2 regions of the Klebsiella sp. WOUb02 genome follow, and region 1 is predicted to be linked to the other one. Evidence: predicted binding sites of a transcription regulator. Region 1 holds the regulator's gene; the other holds the start of a gene.
What was found. The regulator CRP, encoded in region 1, controls carbon source genes, mostly activating them, when cyclic AMP is high. The targets are predictions, from matches to a motif close to ATGTGANNNNNNTCACAT.
Positions count from the first base shown of each region.

Region 2: the regulator CRP is predicted to act here: its motif matches at 2,154-2,171, upstream of ABOC21_RS04350 (PTS sugar transporter subunit IIC).

Region 1 covers NZ_CP170110.1:4,189,813-4,198,177, forward strand. Annotated here, with positions in the region: gene tsgA (MFS transporter TsgA) at 1-510, opposite strand, end outside; gene ppiA (peptidylprolyl isomerase A) at 788-1,357, shown strand; gene ABOC21_RS27335 (YhfG family protein) at 1,465-1,632, shown strand; gene ABOC21_RS27340 (putative adenosine monophosphate-protein transferase Fic) at 1,622-2,224, shown strand; gene pabA (aminodeoxychorismate synthase component 2) at 2,257-2,820, shown strand; gene argD (bifunctional acetylornithine/succinyldiaminopimelate transaminase) at 2,910-4,130, shown strand; gene ABOC21_RS27355 (YccS/YhfK family putative transporter) at 4,120-6,198, opposite strand; gene crp (cAMP-activated global transcriptional regulator CRP) at 6,251-6,883, opposite strand; gene ABOC21_RS27365 (OsmC family protein) at 7,190-7,594, shown strand; gene ABOC21_RS27370 (phosphoribulokinase) at 7,650-8,365, opposite strand, start outside.
Region 2 covers NZ_CP170106.1:449,616-457,980, forward strand. Annotated here, with positions in the region: gene lysA (diaminopimelate decarboxylase) at 1-955, shown strand, start outside; gene ABOC21_RS04345 (LacI family DNA-binding transcriptional regulator) at 925-1,953, opposite strand; gene ABOC21_RS04350 (PTS sugar transporter subunit IIC) at 2,267-3,604, shown strand; gene ABOC21_RS04355 (glycoside hydrolase family 1 protein) at 3,612-5,039, shown strand; gene ABOC21_RS04360 (GntR family transcriptional regulator) at 5,107-5,880, shown strand; gene ABOC21_RS04365 (GNAT family N-acetyltransferase) at 5,877-6,356, shown strand; gene galR (HTH-type transcriptional regulator GalR) at 6,317-7,333, opposite strand; partial or broken gene aas (bifunctional acyl-ACP--phospholipid O-acyltransferase/long-chain-fatty-acid--ACP ligase) at 7,757-8,365, shown strand, end outside.

The DNA of each region.
Region 1 (8,365 bases):
ACCAATGCAGACATACACCCAGTACCACTCGATGCTGCGGGCCAGCAGATAGGCGGCAACCATCGGGAAAATCATCCCCGCCATGCTGAAGAAGGAGTCGGTGAACAGCAGGCGAGCGCCGCGCTGGCGGCCTTCATACATATGAGTTATCAGGAAGGTGCCGATCGACATGGTGATCCCGCTGACCAGACCCAGCACGAACATCGCCGCGGAGAACAGCGTCAGGCTGTGGCCAAAGATCAGCCCGATTACCGCCAGTACCATCAGGATAAAGCCAAAACGCAGCTGCGTTTTCAGCGGTACGATTTCCATCAGCCAAGCGTTGAGGAAGATAGAGATCAGGATCCCGGCGTTAAGGAAGGTGAAGGTGTTGCTCATACTGGAAACGGGCAGATGGAAGTAATCGGCGATGTTCCCCATCACCATCCCGGTGACGATCACCAGCGCCCCGGTCAGGGCGTAGGAGAAGAAGCTGATCCATGTGAGCTTGATACGATTGCTGTTAGTCATGACTGGCCTGTGAATAGAAATGTAAAGCGCGTTGACTCTGCGCCAGGGCGAACAGATTTTATTCATTCGAGTGATGTAAGCAAACGTTTATTATGAAATGCAGTTCTTTTTGCATAGATTGTTGTGATGTAGATCGCTTTTAAATATTTAGCCGATCGTCGGGCGCCTCGTTACAACTGTTTCAGCTACGTAAAATTAGGTAAAAGGCTGGCCCAGGATGCAAAGGCTCTTTAGAATCAAAGCACTTGCTTTTTTTCTGCTCCGTTAAGGAATCTCGATGCTCAAATCAACTCTGGCGGCGGTAGCTGCCGTTTTCGCTATTTCCGCTTTTTCCCCGGCTATGGCAGCGAAGGGCGATCCTCATGTCTTGCTGACGACTTCTGCGGGAAATATTGAGCTGGAGTTAAATAGCCAGAAAGCACCGGTTTCCGTCGACAACTTCCTCAAGTACGTGAACAGCGGCTTCTACAACAACACCACTTTTCACCGCGTGATCCCGGGCTTCATGGTGCAGGGCGGCGGCTTCAGCGAACAGATGCAGCAAAAGCAGCCGAACCCGCCGATCAAGAACGAAGCGGACAACGGCCTGCGTAACACCCGCGGCACCATCGCGATGGCGCGCACCGCCGATCAGGACAGCGCGACCAGCCAGTTCTTCATCAACATTGCCGACAATGCCTTCCTCGACCACGGACAGCGTGATTTTGGCTACGCGGTGTTCGGTAAAGTCGTCAAAGGAATGGACGTCGCCGACAAGATTTCCCAGGTCCAAACGCATAACGTCGGACCGTACCAGAACGTGCCGTCAAAACCTGTCGTGATCCTCTCAGCGAAGGTCCTGCCTTAAGTTCTCCCGCGCGGGCGACTCACGCTCGCGCCGTTGTTTCCGCCTTTCTGCGCGACCCGAAATTGCTGCTTATACTTGTGGCACAGGGGACGATAAGAGAGGCGAGCATGCGTTCACTTACCGATAAGCAAAAATCCCGGCTCTGGGAACAGACTCGCAGCGTGAATTTTCAGGCCAGCCGTCGCCTGGAAGGAAGCGTCGTACCTTTGGTGACGCTAAGCGCCGAGGAAGCGCTGGCGCGTCTTGCTGAGCTGAGGGGGCGTCATGAGCAGTAAATATGGCGACGACCGCGATCCCTACCTCTACCCCGCACTCGACGTATTGCGCAATCTTCCCGGTATTCGCCAGGCCCGGCGCCTGGAGCAGGTGATGCTGGAGGTCACCTCGCTACGGGCGGCGACGATTCCCTTAGGGCCGCGCGGGCGCGGGCTGCCCTATCTCTGCGCGATTCACCATCAGCTCTACCAGGATATCTTTTCCTGGGCCGGACGGTATCGGGAGATTGATATCTATCAGGGAGATACGCCTTTTTGTCATTTCGCATGGATTGAAAAGGAGGGCAACGCGCTGATGCGGGCTCTGGAGGAGGAGAACTATCTTAACGGTCTGGAGCACAGCGCTTTTATTACGCGCCTGAGCTGGTACTACGGTGAAATCAACGTGCTACACCCTTTTCGTCTCGGCAGCGGGCTGGCGCAGCGCATTTTCTTTGAGCAGCTGGCGATTCATGCCGGCTTTATCCTCGACTGGCGTGATATCGATCCTGAAGAGTGGAGCCGGGCTAATCAGCTGGGGGCCATGGGCGATCCGCAGCCGCTTGAACGGATCTTTGCCAAAGTGGTAAGCGAAGCGCGAGAATCTGAGTAGAATAGCCCGGTTTTATTCTTTCCGGAGCCGCCATGATCCTGCTTATCGACAACTATGATTCTTTCACCTGGAATTTGTACCAGTATTTTTGCGAGCTGGGGGCCGAGGTGCTGGTTAAGCGTAACGATGAGCTGACGCTGGCGGAGATCGCGGCGCTGGCGCCGGAGAAAATCGTTATTTCTCCCGGCCCCTGTACGCCGGATGAATCGGGGATCTCCCTGGCCGTCATCGGGCATTATGCCGGGAAGGTGCCGCTGCTGGGCGTCTGCCTGGGCCATCAGGCTATCGCCCAGGTTTTTGGTGCTACCATCGTCCGCGCCGCCAAAGTCATGCACGGAAAAATCTCGCCCGTCAGCCACGACGGACGCGGCGTATTTCAGGGGTTAAATAATCCCCTCACCGTCACCCGCTACCACTCTCTGGTCATTGACCCGGATACTCTGCCTGACTGCTTCGAGGTGACGGCCCGCAGCGAGAGCGGAGAGATCATGGCCATTCGCCATCGCGAGTGGGATCTCGAAGGGGTGCAGTTTCACCCGGAAAGCATCCTCAGCGAGCAGGGGCATCAGCTGCTGGCAAACTTCCTCAAACGGTGATTTGTAGTTGCCATTGACTGATTTTTTATGCATATTTTGTGATTATAATATCACTATCATTATTGCATAACGAAGAAGGATGGCATCACATGGCAACTGAGCAACCGGCAATTACCCGCGCCACGTTCGATGAGGTTATTTTGCCGATTTATGCACCGGCAGAGTTTATTCCGGTAAAAGGTAAAGGTAGCCGCGTATGGGATCAGCAGGGCAAGGAGTACGTTGATTTTGCTGGTGGTATTGCCGTCACGGCGCTAGGTCATTGCCATCCGGCGCTGGTTGCGGCGCTGCATGAGCAGGGGGAAACGCTGTGGCATACCAGCAACGTTTTCACCAACGAACCGGCGCTGCGCCTGGGCCGCAAGCTGGTCGATGCCACCTTCGCCGATCGCGTGGTGTTTATGAACTCCGGCACCGAAGCCAACGAAACCGCATTCAAGCTGGCGCGTAACTACACGATCACCCGCCATAGCCCCTATAAAACCAAAATTATCGCCTTCCATAACGCTTTCCACGGCCGTTCGCTATTTACGGTCTCCGTTGGCGGGCAGCCGAAATATTCTGACGGCTTCGGGCCGAAGCCGGCGGATATCGTTCACGTGCCGTTCAACGACCTGCACGCGGTGAAGGCGGTTATGGACGATCACACCTGCGCGGTGGTGGTTGAGCCGATTCAGGGCGAGGGCGGCGTAATGGCTGCAACCCCGGAGTTCCTCAAAGGCCTGCGTGAACTGTGCGACCAGCACCAGGCGCTGCTGGTGTTTGATGAAGTGCAGTGCGGGATGGGGCGCACCGGTTCGCTGTTCGCCTATATGCATTACGGCGTGACGCCGGATATCCTGACCAGCGCGAAAGCGCTCGGCGGCGGTTTTCCGATTAGCGCCATGCTGACTACCCATGATATCGCCAGCGCCTTCCATGCCGGTTCCCACGGTTCAACCTACGGGGGAAATCCGCTCGCCTGCGCCGTCGCCGACGCGGCGTTTGATTTGATTAACACGCCTGAGGTACTGGACGGCGTCAACGCGAAGCGCGAACGCTTTGTGCAGCAGCTACAGCAGATTGATGCCCGCTTCGATCTGTTTAGCGATATTCGCGGCATGGGGCTGCTGATCGGCGCTGAGCTGAAGCCGCAGCATCGCGGCCGGGCGCGCGATTTCCTGTATGCCGCGGCGGATGCGGGCGTTATGGTGCTCAATGCCGGACCCGACGTCATGCGTTTTGTGCCCTCGCTGGTCATTGATGATAGCGATATTGATGAAGGGATGGCGCGCTTCGCGCAGGCCGTACAGCGCGTGCTTAGCGCTTAGTTGCGCGTAGCCAGATGCCGTGATGCGGGCGCTGACGCCATGCCACCGACGAGATGGTGTGCATGGTGTTCAGATGATCGAGGATCCGCTGCAGGTGCTGCTCCATGGTACTCAGCGGGCCGCGGGGCACGTCCGCATCCTGCGACTCCATGATATTCACCTCGCCGGCGCTGCCCGGGCCGTCGGTATCCAGCCGCTGCTGGCAGCGCTGCAGCGCAATCTCACAGGATTCAAGGTAGCGGCGGGCCAGATCCGGCGTCAGCATGTTGTGCTCGCGGGCCAGCGTGGTCATGGCGTTGATATGCTCGACAATAAACTGGCTATGGGTGACCCACAGCTTCATATCGTCAAGATAACGTGAGTTAAAGCCGGGCTCCTGCATCGCCTGATTCAGCGAGTTATACAGCGAGTTATGCGCCTGATTGACGCGCATCCGCCGATAGGCCAGCGCCGGCGCCTGGTGGTCTTCGCTGAGAATGAGGCGGATGGCTTCCTGGTCCGCCTCCAGCGCGTCGTGGGCGTTTTTACGCAGCAGCCCGCTCTGCCACTGCGGCCACAGCCATACCATCCCGCCGAAGGCGATCAGGCACCCGATAAGCGTATCGATAAGCCTGGCGACGATAAACTGTTCGCCGTTGAGCGTTAGCAGCTGCAGGGTATACACCGCCGTGACGGTAAAGCCCACCATCGCCCAGCCGTAGCTCTTGCGAATAATCAGATAGCTCAATAGCGTGATAATCAGCATCGCGGTCAGCGTATAGCCCTCCGGGACGTGGAAGTGCAGCGTCAGTCCGGCAATCACCAGGCCGGCAAGGGTCCCTGCCGCCCGGTGGACGATGCGGACCCGCGTCGCGCCGTAGCCGTTCTGGGTAACGAAGAGCACCGTCATCAGGATCCAGTAGGGTTTGGGAAGATTTAGCGCGCTACCCATCAGGCTTGCGGCGGTGAGCATCACGCAGATGCGGGCGGCGCTGCGCAAAGCCGGCGATTTATAAGAGAGATAGCTTTTTAGCGCAGGCAGCAGCGGCAGGCGCCGCTCCTTATCGGCCATTAGGTTACGCGCGTACAGCGGCCGCTGGGTGCGTAGCACCCGGGCAAGGCGGCCGAAGTGCCATGCGCAGAACTGCCCGACTGGGTTGTCGGGGTGCTGCGAGGCAATCTTCTCCAGCGCGCCGATCTGCTTATCCATGTTAAAGCGCTGCGGATAGCGGTGGTACAGGATGTCGTCCGCCAGTACCCTCAGCCGCGCCGCGACGGTTTGCGCATTCCAGCGGATTACCGCTTCAGCGTGGCTGCGTTCGACCAGCTTCTGCACCTCTTCCGGCTGATGCAGGCTGACGGAAATGTGCTCCTGGAGATCGAGGGCAATCTGAAACGCCCGCAGCAGGCGCTTATGATCGTTACGCTGATTGGCCGCCAGCATATGCATCTGCTGGTAGCACAGGGTGATCAGATCGACGACCTTTTGCTGGCGGGTCAGCAGAGGAGGCAGCGAGGTTGCCGGGTCGATATGCTGGGTCAGCAGGCTGTATTTGGCTTCACAGTAGTTGGCCAGCTCCCGGTAGAGCAGGCTGAGCGATTCGCGCAGCGGCTGCTCGCGCCATAGCCAAAACCAGAACCAGTTGAATAGCCCGTACCACAGCGTGCCGAGCGCGTAGATCAGCAGCGGCTCCCAGACCGGCATATTGCCGGCGAGGCTCAGGGTAAAGATGGCGGCAATCAGCGAGGCGGGCAGCAGCCTCGCGTGCAGCGAGCTGATTTCCGCCGTGACGCCAAGGAGCAGGGTCAGGCCGCTGAGAATTAAAGGGAGCGGGATATCATGCTGGAGAAGGAGCTGAACGATCAGGCTGCAGCCGGCAAAAAGCGAGCCGCCAATAATCAGGCGTTTAAAGAAACGTTTATGCGGCGTATCAAGACCGGCGACGTTGCAGCATGCGGGAACCAGCGAGAACAGCAGGCCCTGCTGCAGATGACCGAGAAGGAGGCCAATTGCGACCGGCAGACACAGCACCAGCGTTTGCCGCAGTGCGTAGTTGACTTCCGGGTGGTAAATCAGCCTGCGCCACATAGAGGGAAAACAGAAACGGCGTATTGCGGGAGCAATACGCCGTTTTATCAGCTTAACGCGTGCCGTAGACGACGATAGTTTTACCGTGGGCGGAGATCAGATTTTGATCTTCCAGCATCTTCAGAATACGGCCAACGGTTTCACGCGAGCAGCCGACGATCTGACCGATTTCCTGACGGGTAATTTTGATTTGCATACCGTCCGGGTGAGTCATGGCGTCAGGCTGTTTTGCCAGGTTCAGCAACGTCTGGGCGATACGGCCGGTGACGTCAAGGAAGGCAAGGTTACCGACTTTCTCAGAGGTAACCTGCAGACGGCGGGCCATCTGCGATGAGAGACGCATCAGGATGTCCGGGTTAACCTGGATCAGCTGACGGAATTTTTTATAGGAGATTTCGGCCACTTCACATGCGGTTTTCGCACGTACCCAGGCGCTACGCTCCTGGCCTTCTTCAAACAAGCCTAATTCACCGATGAAATCGCCCTGGTTGAGGTAAGAGAGAATCATCTCTTTACCTTCTTCATCCTTGATGAGCACAGCCACAGAGCCTTTGACGATGTAGTACAACGTTTCTGCTTTTTCACCCTGGTGGATCAGCGTGCTTTTAGATGGGTACTTATGAATGTGGCAATGAGACAAGAACCATTCGAGGGTAGGGTCTGTTTGCGGTTTGCCAAGCACCATGCGCGGTTATCCTCTGTTATAAGCTATCTCCGGGTGCCGACACTACACGGCATCCGGGCATGCAATCGTATTGTTTCCCTATGCCTGGGAAGCTGGCTGGTGATTTTTCTGCAGCCTGTAATGTGAATTCCTCTGCATACATGCAGTACATCAATGTAATACTGTAGCATCCTGACTGTTTTAGCATAGCTTTTGCCGCATGTCTCCTGGTGTCTCGCTTCAGCATGATGCAGGTCGCCTTCCGTTGCCAGATTTGTTATGTGCGCGTAATCTGTCAGGAAAATTGCAACCTTGGAGTTAAGTTTTATGCAAGCTCGTGTGAAATGGGTCGAAGGGTTAACCTTCATTGGTGAGTCGGCTTCCGGCCACCAGATTTTGATGGACGGCAACTCCGGGGATAAAGCGCCGAGCCCGATGGAAATGGTGCTGATGGCCGCCGGCGGCTGCAGCGCCATCGACGTGGTCTCAATTTTGCAGAAAGGACGCCATGATGTGACCAACTGTGAGGTGAAGCTGACCTCTGAGCGTCGGGAAGAGGCGCCGCGCCTGTTTACCCACATCAACCTGCATTTTATCGTCACCGGCCGCGAGCTGAAGGATGCGGCCGTTTCGCGGGCGGTGGACCTGTCGGCGGAAAAATACTGCTCGGTGGCGCTGATGCTGCAAAAAGCGGTAAATATCACGCATTCGTACGAGGTTATTGCGGGCTAAGCCGAATGACCAGCCCGTCGCCCCGGTTTGCGTCGCCGCCGGGGTTGCTAACGGCTTAACCGATCTTTTTCCCCGCCATCAGCCGTTCAACCAGCGGCGCCATGATCAGCTCCATCGCCAGCCCCATTTTGCCGCCCGGCACCACCAGCGTGTTGATATGCGAGATAAACGACCCTTGCAGCATCGCCAGCAGCCACGGGAAGTCGATATCCTGCAGATTGCGGAAGTGGATCACCACAAAGCTTTCATCCAGCGAGGGAATGCCTTTGGCGGCGAAGGGGTTCGACGTATCAACGGTGGGGACCCGCTGGAAGTTGATATGGGTGCGCGAGAACTGCGGGGTGATGAAGTTAATATAATCCTCCATCGAACGGACGACCGAATCCATCACCGCCTCGCGGGAATGCCCGCGTTCGCTGGTGTCGCGGATCAGCTTCTGAATCCACTCCAGGTTGACGATAGGCACGACGCCCACCAGCAGATCGACGTTGTGCGCCACGTTGTGCTGCGGAGTGACAACGCCGCCGTGCAGCCCTTCGTAAAACAGGACGTCGGTCGGCTCCGGCAGCGGCTGCCAGGGCGTGAAGGTGCCCGGCACCTGATTCCACGGCACGGCCTCGTCATAGGTATGCAGATATTTTCTCGACTGGCCGGTTCCGCTGCGTCCGTATTCGAGGAAGGTATTTTCCAGCAGGCCGAAGTCGTTCGCTTCCGGACCAAAATAGCTGATGTGTTTCCCCTGATCCCGCGCTTTGCGGATCGCCATGTCCA
Region 2 (8,365 bases), on a different replicon from region 1:
GATCGACGACGCAACGCTGGAGCGGGTCAAGGCGCTGCAGATCCCGGTCAACGCCGGATCGGTGGATATGCTGAGCCAGCTGGGCGAAGTCTCGCCGGGCCATCGCGTATGGCTGCGGGTCAATCCGGGATTCGGTCACGGCCACAGCCAGAAAACCAATACCGGCGGTGAAAACAGCAAGCACGGGATCTGGTATAGCCATCTGCCGGCGGCGCTGGAGGTGATGCGCCGCTATCAGCTGCAGCTGGTGGGGATTCACATGCACATTGGCTCAGGGGTGGATTATGCCCACCTCGAGCAGGTGTGCGGCGCGATGGTGCGCCAGGTGATCGAGTTTGGTCAGGATCTGCAGGCGATCTCCGCCGGCGGCGGCCTGTCGATCCCCTATCGTGAAGGCGAAGAGGCGATCGATACCGATCACTATTACGGCCTGTGGAACGCCGCGCGCGAGCAGGTGGCGCAGCATCTGGGGCATCCGGTGAAGCTGGAGATCGAACCGGGCCGTTTCCTGGTGGCGGAATCCGGCGTGCTGGTCTCCCAGGTGCGCAGCGTGAAGGAGATGGGCAGCCGTCACTTCGTGCTGATTGACGCCGGCTTTAACGACCTGATGCGTCCGTCGATGTACGGCAGCTACCACCATATCAGCGCCCTGGCGGCGGACGGTCGCGACCTCAGCGCGGCGCCGATGATTGAAACCGTGGTCGCCGGGCCGCTGTGCGAATCCGGTGACGTCTTCACCCAGCAGGAAGGGGGGAAAGTGGAAACGCGCCTGCTACCTGACGTGGCGCCGGGCGACTATCTGGTGCTGCACGATACCGGCGCTTACGGCGCGTCGATGTCCTCGAACTACAACAGCCGCCCGCTGCTGCCGGAAGTGCTGTTCGATAACGGCAGCGCGCGGCTGATTCGCCGCCGCCAGACCATTCAGGAGCTGCTGGCCTTAGAGCAAATCTGATCTAAAAAGGGACCCGTCGTGACCGACTCGCGCAGCACCAGCGTGCCGGTAAACGGCGGGATCGTTTCGATCGGCTGATGGTTAGCCAGCTTGATCGCCTGATCGATGGCGGTGGTGATCATATTATCGATGGGCAGATAGACCGTCGACAGGCCCGGCTCCAGCCATTTTGCGCTCGGGGCGTCATCAAAACCAAATAGCGAAATGTCCTGCGGGATCCGCAGCCCCGCCTGATGCAGCGCTTTTGAGGCGCCGAGCGCCATATCGTCGTTACAGGAAAAAAGCGCGCTGAACGGCGTTTTCTCCTCCAGCAGCTCCCGGCACAGCTCGTAGCCGCGGGTCATCGTTGAATCGCCGTATTTTACTTTCGCCGGATCCCACGCAATACCATTTTTCTTCAGCGCCTTACGGTAGCCCTGCAGGCGGGCTTTGCCCGTTGGCGTGTGCATGGGGACCGTCAGGCAGGCGATCTCGCGATGGCCCTGAGTAATCAGATAGTTCACCGCCTGGAAGGCGGCATCCTCCTGCTCGAAGAACACGCAGCGCTCGCGGGCGAGGCTGACGTCGCGGTTAATCACCACCAGCGGCATATCGACGGAGTCGATCAGCGACATGATCTTCTTTTCGCTCATATGGCGGGTATAGAGGATGATGGCGTCGCACTGGCGATCGGCAAGCATCTGCACCGCTTCTTCTTCGCGCTCCGGCGCATCGTGGCCGTCGGTGACAATCAGCTGCTTTCCCCAGGCTTCGGTCTGGCGCGAGGCCTGCTGCAGCAGACGGCCAAAGTAGAAGCCGTCGAAGGTGGAAACCACCAGTCCGATGCTGTTACTCGTGCGGTTGGCCAGCGAACGGGCGAGAAAGTTCGGCCGATACCCCAGCTCCTCCATCGCTTTGAATACCTGCTGACGGGTACTCTCTTTTACCTGACCTGTGCCGTTCAACACGCGGGAAACCGTCGCTTTAGAGACGCCTGCGCGAATTGAGACATCCAGCATTGTAGCCATTCATCGATTCCTGATATCACGTGGTGTTTCGCAGTTTATCACAGACATTCAGGGGGATATGACCTCTACGCCGTGCAAAAAACTATCGGGATCACGCTTTTTGCAGGAACTGCGCCGCGGTGAAAATCGATGCCGCCAATGCGGTATGCCAATATTTAATTTTATAAAAATCTGGAATGCCAAATTGCGCGTTGAGATCTTAATCACAGAACTTTTTGCCGCCAGTTACTATTTTTTGGTATGCCAAAAGGTGCTCGGCTGTACACCTGGCGCGCAAAAAGCCCTTCAACCTGAGGTATCCTCTATGGCATTGCAGGAAAAACTGATCGACTCGCTGGGGAGTTTCGCCACGAAATTCAACAGCTACCGCTACATCATGGCGATAAAATCCGCCTTTATTACCCTGATGCCGGTGATCATCGTTGGCGCCTTTTCGGTGCTGATCTCAAACATGGTGCTGGACCCGAAAAACGGACTCGCCAGCTTTCAGTCGCTATCGTTTCTCGCCGCGCTCAAGCCGATTACCAGCGCTATCAACTATGCGACCCTCAACTTCCTTAATATCGGCGCCGTTTTTCTGATCGGCATCGAGCTGGGGCGCATTAACGGTATCAAGAGCCTGTTCCCCGGCCTGCTGGCGGTGATTTGCTTTATCTGCGTCACCCCAACCACCGTCGAGATGATGGTTGACGGCCAGATGCACGTGGTCAAAGACGTGCTGCTGCGCCAGTTTTCAGACACCCGAAGCCTGTTCCTCGGCATGTTTATCGCCATTTTGTCGGTAGAGATTTACTGCTGGCTGGAGACGCGCAAGGGCCTGAAGATAAAGATGCCGGATACCGTGCCGCCGAACGTAGCGGCGTCGTTTTCGGCGCTGATCCCGGCGATTATTACCACCACCGCCATCGCCACCTTTGGCTTTATTTTCCATCAGCTAACCGGCATGTATCTGTATGACGCAGTCTACCTGGTGGTGCAGCAGCCGCTGGAGCGCGTGGTGCAAAGCCTGCCGGGGATCCTGCTGCTGATGTTCGTCGCCCAGCTGTTCTGGGTGATCGGTATTCACGGCAATCAGATGATCAAACCGATCCGCGAGCCGCTGCTGCTGGGGGCGATTACCGTCAATATGAGCGCCTTCGAGCAGGGAAAAGAGGTGCCGAATATTATCACCATGCCGTTCTGGGACGTCTACATGAGCATCGGCGGCTCGGGGCTGACCATCGGCCTGCTGATTGCGGTAATGATCGCCAGCAGGCGCAAGGAGATGAAAGAGATCGCCAAACTATCGATTGGCCCGGGGCTGTTCAATATTAACGAGCCGGTGATTTTCGGTATGCCGATCATGCTCAATCCGATCCTCGCGATCCCCTTTATCATCACGCCGCTGGTGACCGGCAGCATCGGCTACTTCGCGACGGCGGCCGGCTTTGCCGGAAAAGCGGTGGTGATGGTGCCCTGGACCACGCCGCCGCTGATTAACGCCTGGCTCTCTACCGCCGGTTCGATGGGGGCGGTGGTGACCCAGCTGGTTTGTATCATCACCGCGGTACTGATTTACCTGCCGTTTGTGAAGATTGCCTCCCGCCGTCTGGAAACCGCGCAGCGGCAGGCGGAAAACTCACAGATCGCCAACAATGCCTGAGGATATGATGAGCATAAAAAGGATTGCGATTCCCGACGATTTTATCCTTGGCGCGGCGGCTTCCGCCTGGCAGACCGAGGGCTGGAGCGGTAAGAAAGCGGGGCAGGACTCCTGGCCCGATCTCTGGTACAAACGCGACCGCCACGTCTGGCATAACGGCTACGGCCCGGCGGTGGCCACCGATTTTATCAACCGCTTTCGCGAGGACGTCCAGTTGATGAAGCTGGCGGGCCTGACCCACTACCGCACCTCAATCAACTGGTCGCGCTTTCTGACCGATTATGAAAACGTCACGGTTGATGAGGAGTATGCGGCCTACTATGACCAGCTGTTTGACGAGCTGCTGGCTAACGGCATCGAGCCGATGATCTGCCTTGAACACTACGAGCTGCCGGGCTACCTGCTGGAGCAGTACGGCGGCTGGGCGGCAAAAAAGGTCGTCGAGCTGTTCGTCCGCTACGCGGAGAAGGTGTTCGCCCGCTATCACCAAAAGGTCACGCGCTGGTTTACCTTCAATGAACCGATTGTCGTGCAAACCCGCGTCTACCTTGACGCGCTGCGCTGGCCCTACGAGCAAAATACCGGGACCTGGATGCAGTGGAACCACCACAAGGTGCTGGCGACGGCGAAGGTGGTCAGGCTGTTTCGCGACAAGGGCTATCGCGGAACGGTAGGCTGCATTCTCAATCCGGAAGTGACCTACCCGCGCTCAGCGGCGGCTCACGACGTGCGCGCCGCCGAAGTTTACGATCTGTTCTATAACCGCATCTTCCTCGACCCGCTGGTCCACGGCGAATACCCGCCAGAGCTGTTTGCGCTGCTGGCGCAGCACGACGTCGCCTGGGACTACAGCGCCGAAGAGCTGGCGATTATCCGCGACAATACCGTGGATGAGCTGGGCATTAACCTCTACTACCCGCACCGGGTTAAGGCGCCGTCGCGCGCCTGGCACCCGCAGACGCCGTTCCATCCGGCCTGGTATTACGAACCCTTCGAGCTGCCCGGGCGGCGAATGAACGCCTCCCGCGGCTGGGAAATCTATCCGCGTATCGTCTTTGATATGGCGATGCGGATTAAAAATGATTACCGCAATATTCCGTGGTTTATCGCCGAAAGCGGCATGGGCGTCGAAAACGAAAGCCAGTTTCGCAACGACGAAGGCACGATTGTCGACGAGTACCGCATTCGCTTTATCAGCGAGCATCTCTGGCAAACGCTGCTCGCGCGGGAGGCGGGAGCCAACTGTCACGGCTACATGCTGTGGGCGTTTACCGACAACGTGTCGCCGATGAACGCCTTTAAAAATCGCTACGGGCTGATTGAAATCGATCTGCAGAACGGCCGGGCGCGGCGGCCGAAGGCTTCCGCCAGCTGGTTTCGCACGCTGCGCGAAAGCCGCGAGCTGACGCTGGATATCGACGATGAGTTGCGCTAGCCCGGCGTAAATTTTGCTAAGATAGCGCCGATATGGATTCACTCGCAGATAAGGCACAGGTGATATTGTGGAGAAGGCCATCATTCCGCCGGAAAAGAAACCCTACCAGGAAATTGGCGATGATTTGCGCGCCCAGATTGCGCAGGGGCGTTATCCCATCGGGTCGCGGCTGCCGCCGGAACGCAATATCGCCGAAACCTACGGCGTCAGCCGCACCATCGTCCGCGAAGCCCTGCTGATGCTGGAGCTGCAGGGCACGGTCGATATTCGCCAGGGCTCGGGCGTTTACGTGATGCGTATCCCCCACGAGGATGATAGCGAGGAAGAGCAGATGCTGAGCAGCGACGTCGGTCCGTTTGAGATTCTGCAGGCCCGCCAGCTGCTGGAGAGCAACATTGCCGCCTTTGCGGCGAAAATGGCGACGCGCGCCGATATCGACAACCTCAAGCGCATCATCGAGCAGGAGCAGCGGGCGATTGCCGGCAACGACGCCTCCCAGGATAACGCGCGGATGTTTCACCTGGTGCTGGCCGGGGCGACGCAAAACCAGATGCTGCTGGCAACGGTTGAGCGTATCTGGCTACAGATGGACAGCAGCCCGCTCTGGCAGCAGTTTAATGTGCATATCGCCAGCCGCGCCTATCGCCTGAAGTGGCTCGGCGAGCGGCAGGCGATTCTCGCCGCGCTGCGCCGTCGCGACGTGATGGGCGCCTGGCAGGCGATGTGGCAGCACCTGGAAAATGTTAAAAACAGCCTGCTGGAGCTGTCGGACGAAGACGCGCCGGACTTCGACGGCTATCTGTTTGAGTCGGTACCGATCTTTCAGGGAAAGCCGGTATGACCATTCTGCCCCTCTACGCCGCTCCGCAGCACGCGCCGCAGGTCGCACAGTGGCTGTGGCAGTCCTTCGGCGGCGAGACGCTGCCGCAGGCTTTTTTTTCCAGCATCGTCGCCTACAGCCAGACGCCGGGGGCGCTGCCGCTGACCTTTATTGCCGTTGAGGGCGATCTTCTGCTGGGAACGGTGGGGCTCTGGCGCTGCGATCTGATCAGCCGTCAGGACCTGTTTCCGTGGATGGCGGCGCTGTACGTCGCCGAAGAGGCGCGCGGGCAGGGGCTGGCGGGTGAACTGCAGCGGCACGTTATTGATTATGCCCGCCGGAGCGGCTATCCGCAGCTGCATCTCTACTCCGCCTGCCGGGATTTTTATGAGCGCTTCGGCTGGCGCTATATCGGCGAGGGCCTGGACTATCCGGCCACCGCCGTGCACCTCTACCGCTACGACCTGTCGCTCTCCGACGGGGCGACCACCGAGTGACGGCGAACCAGCGTCGGGCTGAACAGGTGGGTGATTTCCGGCGGCGGGAGCCTGTCCGCCAGCGCTAGCGCCAGTTCGGCCGCCTGGGTCGCCATGGTGACGATCGGGTAGCGCACCGTGGTCAGACGCGGGCGAACGTAGCGGGATATCAAAACGTCGTCAAAGCCAATCAGCGAAATCTCGCGCGGCACGTCGATGCCGTTATCGTTCAGCACCCCCATCGCGCCCGCGGCCATCGAATCGTTGTAGCAGGCGACGGCGGTGAAATTCCTGCCGCGTCCCAGCAGTTCGGTCATCGCCTGTTCGCCGCCGCTTTCATCTGGCTCGGCAAAGGTCACCAGCCGATCGTTAATGGCAATGCCGCTCTCTTTGAGCGCGTCGTAGTAGCCCTGCAGACGATCTTCGGCATCCGAAATCGCGTGGTTGGAGCACAGATAGCCGATGCGGGTATGACCCTGCTGGATCAGATGGCGGGTCGCCAGCCACGCGCCGTAGCGGTCGTCCAGCGCGACGCAGCGCTGCTCAAAGCCGGACAGTATGCGGTTGATAAGCACCATGCCGGGAATTTGCTTCATCAGCCCGGCGAGCTCGTCATCGGGGATCATTTTAGCGTGTACCACCAGCGCCGCGCAGCGGTGGCGGATGAGCTGCTCAATCGCCTGGCGCTCTTTTTGGATGCTGTGGTAGCCGTTGCCAATCAGCAAAAAGTTGCCGGTATTGTAGGCGACCTGCTCGACGGCTTTGACCATGGCGCCGAAAAAGGGGTCGGATACGTCGCCCACCACCAGGCCGACGGTTTCCGTTGACTGCTGCGCCAGCGCGCGGGCGTTGGCGTTCGGGTGGTAGTTGAGCGTTTCCATCGCCGCGCTGACCGACTGACGGGAAGCCTCGCTGGCTTTCGGGGAGTTGTTGATCACGCGGGATACGGTAGCGACGGACACTCCAGCGAGTCGGGCTACATCCTTAATTGTCGCCATACCAGACCTTTTATAGGGAAAGCGTTTACATTTAGGCTATGTTACGGGAAAGCGCGGCAGATTCAAGGATAAGGGCTTACGGGTTAACGCAAATGTGATGCAGGTTTGCTCTGCTGATGACTAAGTTACACACAGCCGGCGCGGTGAATGAAACGGCAGGGGGGAAATTCACACCTTTGGTTACACTTTGCGATTAGCTGTTGCGAATGTTCGCTGGTTTCTCCGTTCACTGCGTTGATATTCTGCTTGTCCCAGAGGTATTGATAGGTGAGTTTCTTAAGTACGCTTTTCGTACTGATTATCTTGCACCGACCTGCGCAGATGCGCAGGTTTTTTTTATCCTGAAAATTCTCCCCCACACTGCTTTCAAGCGCCTTCTCGTGTAACCTGCAATGACTTAATAACCGGTCAAATGGAGTTGTTATGCTTTTGGCATTTTTCAGGCTGCTGTTCAAAGGAATGTACCGGGTCAGGCTGACCGGTGACACGCAGGCTCTGCATGGCAAAAAAGTCCTCATTACCCCGAACCACGTCTCTTTCCTCGACGGGGTCCTGCTGGCGCTGTTTCTTCCCGTTCGCCCGGTCTTTGCGGTGTACTCTTCCATTAGCCAGCGCTGGTTTATGCGCGCCCTGTCGCCGATTATCGATTTTGTCCCCCTCGATCCGACAAAACCGATGTCGATTAAACACCTCGTGCGCCTGATTGAGCAGGGACGGCCGGTGGTTATCTTCCCGGAAGGGCGCATCTCGGTGAGCGGATCGCTGATGAAAATATACGATGGGGCCGCATTCGTTGCCGCGAAGTCGCAGGCCACCATTATTCCGCTGCGTATCGAAGGCGCCGAGCTGACCCCGTTCAGCCGGCTGAAAGGGCTGGTCAGACGCCGCCCGTTCCCGCGCATTCGGCTGCACCTGCTGCCGCCCACCCATCTGCCGATGCCGGAAGCGCCCCGGGCCCGCGATCGCCGCAAAATTGCCGGCGAAATGCTGCATCAGATAATGATGGAAGCGCGGATGGCGGTGCGCCCGCGG